Regions from separate parts of the Pantoea sp. BRR-3P genome, predicted to be linked through region 2. Evidence: predicted binding sites of a transcription regulator. Region 2 holds the regulator's gene; each other region holds the start of a gene.
The links. Region 2 encodes LexA, which represses DNA repair genes until DNA is damaged. Its sites were predicted from a motif close to TNCTGTATGTACATACAGNA; they were not measured.

Region 1: a site for LexA is predicted at 892-911, ahead of uvrB (excinuclease ABC subunit UvrB). Genes of this name have one in related genera too.
Region 3: a site for LexA is predicted at 2,430-2,449, ahead of AAGR08_RS12070 (DNA translocase FtsK 4TM domain-containing protein). Genes of this name have one in related genera too.

The regions. Positions count from the first base shown of each region.
Region 1 is NZ_CP155066.1:2,757,823-2,762,248, forward strand. It holds gene uvrB (excinuclease ABC subunit UvrB) at 1-812, opposite strand, end outside; gene AAGR08_RS12815 (ATP-binding cassette domain-containing protein) at 1,716-2,432, shown strand; gene bioD (dethiobiotin synthase) at 2,556-3,227, opposite strand; gene bioC (malonyl-ACP O-methyltransferase BioC) at 3,224-3,979, opposite strand; gene bioF (8-amino-7-oxononanoate synthase) at 3,963-4,426, opposite strand, start outside.
Region 2 is NZ_CP155066.1:3,690,652-3,695,077, reverse strand. It holds gene plsB (glycerol-3-phosphate 1-O-acyltransferase PlsB) at 1-677, opposite strand, end outside; gene AAGR08_RS17120 (diacylglycerol kinase) at 805-1,173, shown strand; gene lexA (transcriptional repressor LexA) at 1,279-1,893, shown strand; gene dinF (MATE family efflux transporter DinF) at 2,028-3,350, shown strand; gene AAGR08_RS17105 (CsbD family protein) at 3,515-3,727, shown strand; gene zur (zinc uptake transcriptional repressor Zur) at 3,799-4,320, opposite strand.
Region 3 is NZ_CP155066.1:2,594,331-2,598,756, forward strand. It holds gene AAGR08_RS12070 (DNA translocase FtsK 4TM domain-containing protein) at 1-2,368, opposite strand, end outside; gene lrp (leucine-responsive transcriptional regulator Lrp) at 2,488-2,982, opposite strand; gene trxB (thioredoxin-disulfide reductase) at 3,502-4,426, shown strand, end outside.

The DNA of each region.
Region 1 (4,426 bases), 930 kb from region 2:
CGGCGGTCCACCAGTTCAACTTTGATATCTTCCATCGCCTGCAGAATACGCTCGCGCGGCGTGACATAGTGCGTTTTAGGATAAACGGTAAAACGCGGGATCACCGAGTCAATCTGCCCGGTAAGCGGATCAAACAGCGACAGCCGCTCAACTTCTTCATCAAACAGCTCAATACGCAGCGCAATGTCGTCTGATTCGGCCGGGAACACATCGATCACTTCCCCACGCACGCGGAAGGTGCCGCGCTGGAAAGCCTGATCGTTACGGGTATATTGCAGCTCTGCCAGACGACGCAGAATGCTGCGCTGGTCGATAATCATGCCGCGCGTTAAGTGCAGCATCATTTTCAAATAGAGATCGGGATCGCCCAGACCGTAAATAGCGGAAACCGACGCCACTACGATCACATCACGACGCTCCAGCAGCGCTTTGGTCGCCGAGAGACGCATCTGTTCAATGTGCTCGTTCACCGAGGCATCTTTTTCGATAAAAGTGTCGGAGCTGGGAACATAGGCTTCAGGCTGATAGTAATCGTAGTAAGAGACGAAAAACTCCACCGCATTGTCCGGGAAGAACTCTTTCATCTCGCCGTACAGCTGCGCCGCCAATGTTTTGTTCGGTGCCAAAACCATCGTCGGGCGATTGAGATCCGCAATCACATTGGCAACGGTAAACGTTTTACCTGAACCGGTTACGCCCAACAGCGTTTGATGGGCGAGTCCATCCTCCAGCCCCTCTTCCAGGCGGCGAATGGCCTCAGGTTGGTCGCCTGAAGGCTTGAAAGCGGAGTTGAGTTTAAAGGCTTTGCTCATGTTTTAGCGGTTCCAGCAGATGAAGACGGCGGGCAGGCTGCTAATTCTACTCTGCTGTGGCGAATTTGCCAGAAAAAAATACTGGACATAATCACAGTACCGTTGCACGATAATCGTTCCTGCAGGGAAATTTCTTCCGTGCATTTTAAGCGGCATGAGGCAAATGCTTGTTGCGCAATGTTATCCCCAGAGCGAGGATGCTTTTAACATTTGTCAAGAGAGTGTCATTAAATTGCAGTCCGATGACAAGGCAGATAAATCGCATGCTTGATTTTAACTAACCTGCTGTTTTAATTGAATTACACCTAAAAGCCCAGATTCTCATCATAATGTATGAAGGCCGCGAATTTACTCGCTTGCGCCCGGTTTTCAGTCGCTAATGCACAAGGTTATCCACAGTAATGGTGGATAAGTGAATCCAGCCCAAAGCCCATCAGCTGTGTATAATTTTCTTGCAGGTCGTCTTCAGGGCAAAAAAAATTTTTTTCGTCTTTTTTTTCTCACCTGTCGGATAGCCTTAACTCCCTTTTTCTCCTCTCTGCTCCCCCATTGTGAAGGGGAAACGCGCCTTTTTAATACCACTTTTTCCTAAGTTATTGCCTTACGAACGATCATATGCACCAGAAACGTTAAGCCATCAGCACTGTCGAAGTGCAGCCGGTTTGTCACCGCATGGAATTGTTAAGCATTTCTCAACTTTTAAACCTTGATTTTGCCGTTTTTAGGCGCTGCTCGGTTTCTATTTCCAACCTGGCCTGGGAATTGCAGTGTTTAAAGCCAGGGAGTAACGCGTCCTCCTCGGCTTTTGCCGACGACAGCGGTGTCCATCAATCGTGCACGACTGTATGCCAGACGACACAGAGCGGGAGCATTCAGGCTAATAATCTGGAAGGAGTATGTCAGATGCTGAGTTTACGTTCGGTGAATCAGTTTTACGGTCAAAATCACATCCTGTGGGATGTGGATCTCGATCTGCCGCCGGGTACCTGTACCGGCGTGTTAGGCAGCCCAGGCATGGGTAAAACCACGTTGGTTAATTGCATTATGGGCCGCTTGCCGATCAACAGCGGCTCGATGACCTGGCAAGAAGATGGCTCGCCGCCGGAGGATTTACTGCTGCAACCGGCCGAGATGCGTGCCCGCACCGGGATTGGTTATGTCCCGCAGGGGCGGCACATTTTCTCGCAGATGAGCGTGGAAGATAACCTGCTGATTGCCCTAATGGCAGCGCAGGACGATCGCAGCCGTGCGATTCCGGAAATGGTCTTTGATCTGTTTCCGGCGCTCTATTCGATGCGCCACCAGCGCAGCGGCGAACTGCCGATGGAGCAACAGCAGCATTTGGCCCTGGCGCGCGCATTGGTGCTGCAACCCAAGCTGGTGATTCTCGATGAACCAACGGAAGGCATGTCGCCGTGGCTGGAAGAGGAGATGGGCAATCTTATCCGACGGCTTAACCGCGAATACGGTCTGACGATTCTGTTGCTGGAGCAGCACGTGTCATTCATCCGCCGCGTTGCCGACTATTTTCTGCTGCTGCATCGTGGACGCAACGTGGCGCACGGCAAAATGGCGCAGTTGGATGACATCACCGTCAATAAGTGGTTAACGGTGACGTAGATAGCCAGGTCGCCATGAATGGCGACCGTACAAAACGACATCTGGCATCGTAGGGTCGCCATTCATGGCGACCGTATAAAACGGCATCTGGCATCGTAGGGTCGCCATTCATGGCGACCTGGATTATTGCGGCAGTGTCAAATAGCGCCCACAATCGCCTTGCTGCGCCTCATCGCTGAGGTGCGGGATCTCACCGAGGAACGGCGCGTCAATGCGCTGACGCAGCGTGGCCATATATTCCTGATGGCGTTTGCCCGGCGGCTGGATATCATTGGCAATCCAGCCCGCCAGGCATAAACCTCGCGCTTTCACCGCTTCGGCGGTAAGCAGCGCATGGTTGATGCAGCCTAACTTTACGCCCACGACCAGAATTACGGGTAGCTGCTCGGCTTCAACCCAATCTGCATAGGTCTGCGTGTCCGATAGCGGCGTGAACCAGCCGCCCGCCCCCTCCACTAACACCCATTCCGCCTGCTGCTCAAGCACACGTAAGCCAGCAGAAAGTGCGGCAAATTCAATTGGCCTGCCCTCTTCTGCACTGATGATATGCGGTGAAGTCGGCTCGACAAACGCCAGCGGATTCACCTGCTCGTAGCGTAGCGGCACGCTGCTGTAGCGCTGCAATGCCAATGCATCACTGTTGCGGACGCCTTCTTGTGTGATCTCACAGCCGGACGCCACCGGTTTATAGCCGGCGGTGCGCAATCCTGCGGCGCTCGCCGCCTGCAAAAGTGCGCCGCTGGCCACGGTTTTGCCTACTTCGGTATCGGTTCCGGTAATAAACCAGCGTGTCATTTCGTTAAAACTCCATACATCAAATGGTAGCTCAGGCGGTAACCGGCCTCATCCTGCGGCCAGTGCTGCTCAAGTGTTGCTAACTGAGTACGTGTCAGCACGCTGCTGCCGCGTCCGTCGTGCAGATGCGTAGCACCAATGCCTTTCAGGGAACGCATGGCGCTAAGCGCACTGGGGAAATGCAGCGTAACGATCTGCTGCTCTGCCTGCATCGGTAGCGTTGCGGTGGTCGCGCGCAACTGCGCTGCGCTGAGAAAACGATTGGCGTGGCGGCGACCATCCAACTGCGCCCATGCGTGATGCACTTCGTGTAGCGAACCGTCGAGCAGCGTGGAGAACAGCACCGTGCCGCCTGGGCGCGTGACGCGCAAAAACTGCTGCAGCGCAGTGCACAAATCACTGCTCCACTGCACTGCCAGGTTGCTCCACACGCCGTCAACGCTGGCATCCGCTAGCGGCACATCATCAATATCACCCAGCAGATAATGCTGCGCCGATTGCTGTTCGCGCGCCGTTTGCAGCATATCGGGTGAGAGATCGAGCGCGGTCAGCGTACGCCCGCGATCGCGCCAGTAGCGGCTATACCAGCCGGTGCCGCAACCGGCATCCAGCAGATGCGGACCAAAACCGGCCGGTGCCCGCGCCAGCAGCGCATCACCGCTCAGTCGCTGCAGCTGCGCATGCTGTTCGTAATGTGCGGCCGCACGACCAAAAGCCTGCGCCACGGCCTGCTTGTTAACCTGCAGCGTCATACAGCGCCTCCAGCAGTCGATCGATATCATCGATGTGATGCGCAGCGGTAAGCGTGATGCGCAGCCGCGCGGTACCCGGTGGCACGGTGGGCGGACGGATCGCGCTCACCCAACAGCCGGCCTGCGCCAGCCGCTGCGACAGCGCCAGCGCAGCGCTATTTTCGCCAACGATCAGCGGCTGAATCGCACTGTCTGAAGCGACCAGCTGCCACGGTAAATCCGCGGCACCGGCGCGAAAGCGCGCAATGTGACTGTGCAACCGTTCACGCAGCGCATCGCCTTGTTGAATCTGCCGCAGCGCCGCCAGCAGCGCATAGCACTGCGCCGGCGGCATGGCGGTGGAATAGATCAGATGGCGGGAAAATTGTTCAACGTAATCGGCGGTCGCATCATCGCACAGCAACGCGGCACCGCTGACGCCAAACCCTTTGCCAAAGGTGACAATCA
Region 2 (4,426 bases):
GCCTTGGATTGCAATAGCTTGTTGAAGAGATCCTGGCGTGCAGGCAGACGTGGACCCACCGCGGCCAGACGCTGGCGAGCAAAATGAATGCGCGCGACACGCGCCAGCTTCTGTGCAATCGACTTATCAGTGCCGTGTTCGGTCGCCATCTGACGTAACGAAACGGTTTGCGAGAAGCGGACAAAGCTATCGCGACCGTGCCACAAAATGGCGAAGAATTTCTGTACGCCATTCAGAACGCGCAGATGGGGTGTGGATTCACCTGATGTTTCACGTCCCGGCGCGCGGCCAAACATCACCGCGACCGGCAACATTTGTACATCGAGCTGCGGGTTGCTGCGGTGTAAATCCAGATAATCGTGGAACAGCTTTACCGATTCGGGATTGGCCACGAAATAGGGAATAACGCGTGGGCCATCGTGAATAAACACGTGGCGCGGCAGCAAGGTGCCATCGATCTCTAGCGGAGCCAGCGGATCGGGCAAATCGTGTTTCAGACATTGTGCACGAAGTGTGAGCAAGTCAGCCTTTGAATCATAAGGCAAAACATACATCACTGGACGTGTCGGATCGATTCCGTGTTCAGAGATAGGATCGGTCGGAATGACCTTACTTTTTACCAAAATAGAGAGTGGTAAATTCAATAATTTGTAATAGAGTTTACGCCAACCTGACATAGACAACTTAAAGCCTCTTGTTAGCAAAGCGCGGCAAGCATACCAGAAAGTGCAGCGAAGATCTGTGGCTCTGCCACCTCATACTGCCCACACATTGACGTCAAAATAGATCAAGGGTTCCATAAACATGGCAAATAACGTCACCGGTATTGTAAGAATAGTGAAAGCAGCCGGTTATTCCTGGCAGGGGCTGCGTGCCGCATGGCAGCACGAGGCGGCATTCCGCCAGGAAGCGATAGCCGCGCTGGTGGCGATTATCGTGGCCTGTTGGCTGGATGTAGACGCCATTTCCCGCGTGCTGATGATTGGCTCCGTGGTACTGATTGTCATTGTCGAAATCCTTAATAGTGCCATTGAATCCGTCGTTGACCGCATTGGCCAGGAGCAACATCCCTTATCAGGGCGCGCCAAAGATATGGGCTCGGCTGCGGTATTGCTGACTATCTTACTGGCTCTTTTTGTTTGGATCGTGCTGCTCTGGACGCATTTGAGATAGCCATTCCAGATTCATCAAACCGCTGATTTTTCCCTCTGTTACGGTTTTCATTTCGCCAATACCTGTATATACTCACAGCGACTGTATAAACAACCAGGGGGCGGGATGAAAGCGTTAACTGCACGGCAGCAACAGGTCTATGACCTGATTCGCGACCATATTAACCAGACGGGCATGCCGCCAACGCGTGCGGAAATTGCTGCGCAACTGGGATTTCGCTCGCCCAATGCTGCTGAAGAGCATCTGAAAGCGCTGGCGCGTAAAGGCGTAATTGAAATTGTTTCCGGCGCATCGCGCGGGATTCGCTTATTAATGGAAGAAGAGCCGAGCGAAGGCTTGCCATTAATTGGCCGTGTCGCTGCGGGCGAGCCGCTGCTGGCACAGGAGCATATTGAAGCGCACTATCAGGTGGATGCAAACCTGTTCAAACCCAGCGCGGATTTCCTGCTGCGTGTGAGCGGTATGTCGATGAAAGACATCGGTATTATGGATGGTGACTTGCTGGCGGTGCATAAAACGCAGGAAGTGCGTAACGGACAGGTGGTCGTAGCGCGCATTGATGACGAAGTCACGGTCAAACGCTGGAAAAAGCAGGGCGCGATTGTCCATCTTCTGCCGGAAAATAACGATTTCCAACCGATTGTGGTAGATACCCGCGAGCAATCACTGACCGTTGAAGGCCTGGCCGTTGGGATCGTGCGTAACGGCGAATGGCTCTGATTCGTTCCTGATTCCCTCCTACTGCGGCGGCGTATGCTGCGCTGGCCGCAGTCTGCTAGTTTCTTCTTTTTGACATTTTCTGCGGCACTGTCGGGCGCAATCACGCTGGTTACCGCAAATAACGGAATGGGCTGATGCAGCTGTTTTCCCCTTCAGATAAAGCGCTTTGGCGGCTGGCGCTGCCGATGATCCTCTCTAACATCACCGTTCCATTGTTGGGCGTGGTGGATACTGCCGTTATTGGTCATCTCGATAGCCCGATTTATCTTGGGGGCGTCGCCGTGGGTACCACGGCAACCAGTTTTCTCTTTATGCTCTTGCTGTTTCTGCGCATGAGTACCACTGGCCTTACCGCGCAGGCGTTTGGTGCCAATGACAAAACGGCGCTGGCACGCGCCCTGACCCAACCGCTGTTGATTGCTTTGGTTTTTGGTTTGCTATTTATGGTGCTGCGAACGCCGGTAAGCAGTTTGGCAGCCGCATTAATGGGCGGCAGCCCAGAAGTGCAGCAGCAGGCCAAAATTTTCATTGAGATTCGCTGGCTTAGCGCGCCCGCCACCTTGGCTAATCTGGTTATTCTTGGTTGGCTGTTAGGCGTGCAGTATGCGCGTGCGCCGATGGTATTGCTTATCGTCGGGAATCTGGTGAATATCCTGCTCGACCTTTTATTTGTCCTTCAGCTGCATTGGGGAGTGGCCGGTGCAGCGGCGGCAACGGCGCTGGCTGAATATGTCACGCTGGGAGTAGGTTTGTGGATGGTGGCGCGCGTACTCAAACTGCGCGGTATTCATTTCGCTCTACTAAAAAGCAGCTGGCGTGGCGATGCCGCGCGGTTGTTCCGTCTTAATCGCGACATCATGCTGCGCTCATTAATGCTTCAAATCTGCTTTGCATCCCTGACCATTCTGGGGGCGCGCATTGGTCCTGATGTGGTGGCGGTTAATGCCGTATTGCTGATGTTCCTCACTTTTACCGCCTACGCGCTAGATGGCTTTGCTTATGCGGTTGAAGCCTGCTCGGGTGAAGCGGTAGGCGCGAAAGATCGCAGTCGATTAATACTTATCTGGCACGCGGCCTGCCGTCAGGCCTGTTTTGTCGCCGCATTATTTGCCCTGATTTATGCGTTCACGGGGCCGCAGATTGTGGCCATGCTGACATCACTGGAAGCGTTGCGTGAAATGGCCGACAGATATCTCATCTGGCAGGTGATATTGCCGTTGATAGGCGTCTGGTGTTATCTGCTGGATGGCATGTTTATTGGTGCGACGCGTGGTCGTGAGATGCGTAATAGCATGATGATAGCCGCCATGGGTTATGGCCTGACGCTGCTAACATTGCCCTGGCTTGGTAACCACGGTTTATGGCTGGCGATAACGGTATTCCTGGCGCTACGAGGGGTGACGCTGTGGCTGATGTGGCGCGGTCATTGGCAGCGCCACAGCTGGTTTAATGCCTGAATAAGCGAAGCGTAACCTACAGATTAATCTGTAATTTCCTGCAAACTTCGAAGCGGCAACTATAATTAACTCATACGGCGCAGATGAATAGCGCATCGTGTGGGTATGTTCTTTGATATACAGAGAATGTATCCGTCTCACTCAGGATGAAGTGGAGGATTATTATGAATAAAGACGAAGCTGGTGGAAACTGGAAGCAGTTCAAAGGGAAAGTGAAGGAGAAGTGGGGCAAGCTTACGGATGATGATATGACCGTGATCGAAGGTAAACGCGATCAGCTTGTCGGTAAAATCCAGGAACGCTACGGTTATGCGAAAGATCAGGCAGAGACCGAAGTGAAAGACTGGGAAAGCCACAACAAAGATTACCGCTGGTAATCGACGTCTTATTAAGGACGATGCTCCTACCCACCGATCATTATGATCGGGTCGGCACAAGGAAGTGCCAATTAAGCCTTTCTCACCCGCTTTTTACTCTCACTCTGATGGTCGTGTTCGCAACTATCATGCCGCGTACAAGCCGCAACTTCCGTGCAATTCTCGCATAAGCCATGTGCTTCAATCACCGTATGACGCAGTGAAAACCCCGCCTGATCTGCCAGTGTCGCAATGGTTTTTTCCACTCCATGTGCATGCTTTTCACTTACCGCCGCGCAGCCATCACACACCAGCATCACAGAAGTGTGCGCTGGTTCGTCGAAATGGTGGCAAACCACATAGCTATTATTCGATTCCACGCGGTGAATGAATCCCTGCTCCAGCAGAAAATCCAGTGCACGATAAATCGTGGGCGGTTTGGCTTGAGGTTCACTGACGCGCAGCTGATCCAGCAGGTCGTAAGCGCTAATTGATCCATTTTGCTCAGCCATCAGACGCAATACTTCAGCGCGCTGAGTAGTAAGGCGCACGCCGCGGTCAAGGCAGAGTGATTCAGCCTGGGTAAGCAGCTGTTCGGGCGTGAGGTTAGACATGAGCATTCTCCGGGTTGCAGGTTATGTTATTTTATCACACAATTTTTTCTACTGCTGTTATTGCTTTTTTAGGCGTGTTTTCTGCTAAAAAAACCGGTTAATCAAT
Region 3 (4,426 bases), 1.1 Mb from region 2:
TACCAGCAACCAGTAAGTGAGGCATTTTCGCCAAATCAGCCACGACCGGCTGGCCAGCGATGTCTTTACCCAACACCACCGCAAGCGGAGAAGGATTTTCACGGAACTTAGGGCAATCCAGCACTTCGCGCAGATAAACGGTTTGACGATGTTTATTAGGTAACTCAAGCCCAACGTAAGGTTTACCGGGGATCACTTCCACTACGCGTACTGCGACGGCAGAGAGTGAGCGGGCCAGGTCTCGCGACAGATTTGAGATGCGTGAAGCCTTAACGCCCGGCGCCAAATCGAGTTCGAAACGGGTAATAACTGGGCCCGGTGAAATACCAACGACTTCGGCCTTCACACGATAATCGGCCAGTCGCGCTTCAACCAAACGCGCCGTTTGCTCGAGCGCAAACATATCAACGGGTTCTTCCTCTGATGGCGGCGGCGTGAGCAAATCCAATGTTGGCAGCGGCGTAGACGGTCTTTCCAGCGGCTGCTCATGGCGAACCAGGAACGGGTGGAACAAACTGTCCTGAACCGGCGCGGCAGGTTTTACGGGGGCCGCCGGCGCAGAATACGCTTCCTGCTCGGGCGAAGACCAGGGGCTGCTTTCTTCACTCAATGAAGGCATCGGTTTAGGTTGTGACGGCTCAGGTTGCTGCCAATGCGCTGGCTCTTCAGCCTCTGGAGCTGCAGAAAGCGTGAACAGCGGCTCGCTTGGGCTATCATCAACCAAATCTTTCATTGGTGAGAAATCAAAGGCAGAAGACGTATCCAGATTAAAGACTGGAGTCTCCTTTTCCGCAGGTTCGTTATAGCGTTGCTGCTGCTGATCGGCAAACTGACGAGCAAGTTGCGCTTGCTGCAACGCATCTTCATCTTCGGGCTCAGCCACATTCTGCCAGCTTTCACCATAACGATTCTGCTGCTGAGACTGGAAGGCCTCACGCAATTGCGCTTCCTGTAACGCAACATCATCCTCATGCGACGTCGCGCTATAGCTGGCCGTCACCTCAGGCTGCTGCTGTTCAGCTTCTTTTGCCTGCTCTTCCGCCATACGTTGTGAAGGCAGCTTAATACCATACGACGCCAATTCACGACGCGTTGGTAATTTGACTTTGTTCGGACGCGGCAATTCTGGGCCAATGCCCTGCTTCACTTGCGGGTTGTAATCACGCTCGGGCACGATATCAAATGCTGGCGAGTAGGCCGAAGTTGATGACGCCGTTTTTATCGCCCCCGCGGCCAATGATGCGGCAGCGGCGGTATTTAATGGCGCTGAAGACGGGGCTGCATCCTGCCAGTTTCCCATGCTTGGGCCTTCGTCATCCTCTGCAGGTGAAAAGGGTGAAGGCACCGGTTCATTTGGCACTTCGAAGCGATAACGCGGTGTCGAGGATTGCACGACCGGTTCCGGTGTCGCAGTAACGGGCTCGGGAGCAAAAGTCGACGCTGGCACGGGTTCAACAGAACGTGGTACAGGCGCAGGTTCTACGGACGCGCTGTTCCCTGGCTGCGCGGCTGCTGGCGCTTGTTGTGCGGCTTGCGTGGTGACAGCAATTGCAGCGGCAGTTGCGGCACTGGCTTTGGCCAGCAGCGGATCATCACCTAAAGCTTCTGTAACGGGTTCGCTAATTTTGCGGGGTTTCGCCAACAATACATCATCGTCTGCGCTTTCAAACTGAGCTGCAGGCAATGAAACCGGCACATCATCAGACTGCTCCTCGTCGTCATACTCCTCTTCCTGCCACGGTTCTTCATGTCGTGAGCGATTACTGGCAAACGTCAGAACGCCCATCACGACACCGCCGATTCTTTCAGCGATAGTCAGCCAGGACCAACCGGTATACAGCGTGATGCCTGCCGCCCATACACACAGCAGCGTCAGCGTGCCGCCCGCTGAACTAAACCAAGGTGCCATGGCATTGCTTACCAGGCTGCCAATAACGCCGCCTGAGGCAAAATACCAGATGTCATCGACGTTCAGCGCAGCAAGACCGCAAGTCGTCACGACTAATGCCAGCACACCAATCAGGCGCAGACCAACGGCAAAGTAGTCGATGTAATCCTGGCGGTCACGCTGACGGAAAGTGATCCAACAAAGACCAATAATGACCGGAGGAATGGCGTAGGCCATCACGCCGAAAATGAATAACAGCGTATCTGCCAGCCATGCGCCGACGCTGCCACCCAGATTATGGATGGGCTCGTGCCATGCGGTTTGTGACCAGCTTGGATCTGAAGGGTTAAAACTAACCAGCGACACCATCAAATAGATGGCGAACAAGGCCACAAGAATGAGCAACGCTTCCAGTAGACGACGTCCACTGCTCAGCGGTTGTAACGAAACATCTTTATCTTCTGTATATTCCTGGCTCAAGAGAACTCTCCAGGTGCCTGTAAATTAAGAAGGCAACAACGTCGGGCATGCCCGACGCTGGTCCTGTATGAATTCACAGGAGTGTACCGAAATCCTGCAAGCTTTGCACCTGCCCTGCACTACCGGGTTTTGATCACCAGACGATTGCTCTGTTTGACCTCTTCCATCACCACGTAGGTACGGGTGTCGTTTACGCCCGGCAGGCGTAGCAAGGTTTCGCCCAGCAGCTTACGATAGGCGGACATATCAGGTACGCGCGTTTTCAGCAGGTAGTCAAAGTCACCTGAAACCAGGTGACACTCTTGAGTTTCCTCAAGTTTTTGCACTGCGGCGTTAAATTGTTCAAACACATCAGGCGCGCCACGATTCAGAGTAATCTCAACGAATACCAGCAGTGAAGCGTCCAGATAATGTGGGTTGAGCTGAGCGGTGTAACCCAGAATGAAGCCCTGACGCTCCAGGCGACGCACGCGCTCAAGACAAGGTGTCGGCGATAATCCAACCCGTTTCGATAGCTCGACATTGGAAATACGACCGTCTTTCTGCAGCTCATTCAGAATATTTCTGTCGATACGATCTAAATCTTTTCCGGGGCGTTTCTTATTGTCTACCATTATTATTGTCTCTCTTAATTCCTTCCCTTTACCTGCCACACCCTGAAAACGCTCATTGTTCAGGGCCTTACTGAAGTGAAGACATTAAGCCTGTGCAGTGATGCATCCATCCGTATGACGCATGTTGTCTGTCCACACCATGCGTCATTACCAATGTCAGGCTGAGTTTATTCGGCTAAAAAGCCCAAAACAGAAAGGAAATTCTGTTTCGAATCGCTAAATATTCTCTGCTTCTCCCAATGTTTTCGCAAAAGCGCAGGCGATTGTCAAAGTAAAACATCCAAATTCAGTACAAGATGCCAGATAGAGATCTGGGTTGCTGTTTTTAAATGAGAATTTTTATGCTGCTGCACCACTAATTGCCGAGCATTGCCCCCTTTTAGCGCAACGCGCGTGCAGAATCTCCGCTCATCGTCTACGCCATTTGCAGTGATTGTTAACAAAATTGCTGAAACCTTTTTTTGCAGCGTTAATTTCCCTACAATCAAAAACTATGTTGTCAAAAATATTGAGGAACGTATGAGTACGGCCAAACACAGTAAGCTGCTCATTCTGGGCTCCGGTCCTGCCGGTTATACCGCTGCGGTTTATGCAGCGCGCGCTAATCTGAACCCGGTTTTAATTACCGGACTGGAAAAAGGCGGCCAGCTCACCACCACTACCGACGTAGAAAACTGGCCGGGCGATCCCAACGACCTGACGGGGCCAGCGCTGATGGAACGCATGCAAGAGCATGCCGAAAAGTTCAACACCGAGATCATTTTTGACCATATTCATACCGTTGATCTACAGAACCGCCCGTTCCGTCTGGTGGGAGATAGCGGAGAATACACAGCGGACGCGTTGATCATTGCGACAGGCGCATCAGCACGCTATCTCGGCTTACCGTCTGAAGAGGCCTTCAAAGGTAAAGGCGTCTCAGCCTGCGCCACCTGCGATGGTTTCTTCTATCGCAATCAGAAAGTTGCCGTGATAGGCGGGGGTAACACCGCGGTTGAGGAAGCCCTCTATCTGGCAAATATCGCTGCTGAAGTACATCTGATTCACCGGCGCGATAGCTTCCGCGCCGAAAAAATTCTCATCGATCGTCTGATGGAAAAAGTACGCAGTGGCAATATCGTTTTGCACACCAACCGTACACTCGACGAAGTGGTTGGCGATCAAATGGGCGTAACGGGGGTAAAACTGCTGTCGACGCAAGGCGAGGCATCAGAGTCCCTCGACGTCGCGGGACTCTTTGTCGCCATCGGCCACAGCCCAAATACTGCGATTTTTGATGGTCAGCTGGATTTAGAAAATGGCTATATCAAAGTGCAGTCCGGCTTGCACGGCAATGCCACGCAAACCAGTATTCCTGGGGTGTTCGCTGCCGGTGATGTTATGGACCATATCTATCGTCAGGCGATCACTTCCGCTGGCACCGGTTGTATGGCAGCACTGGATG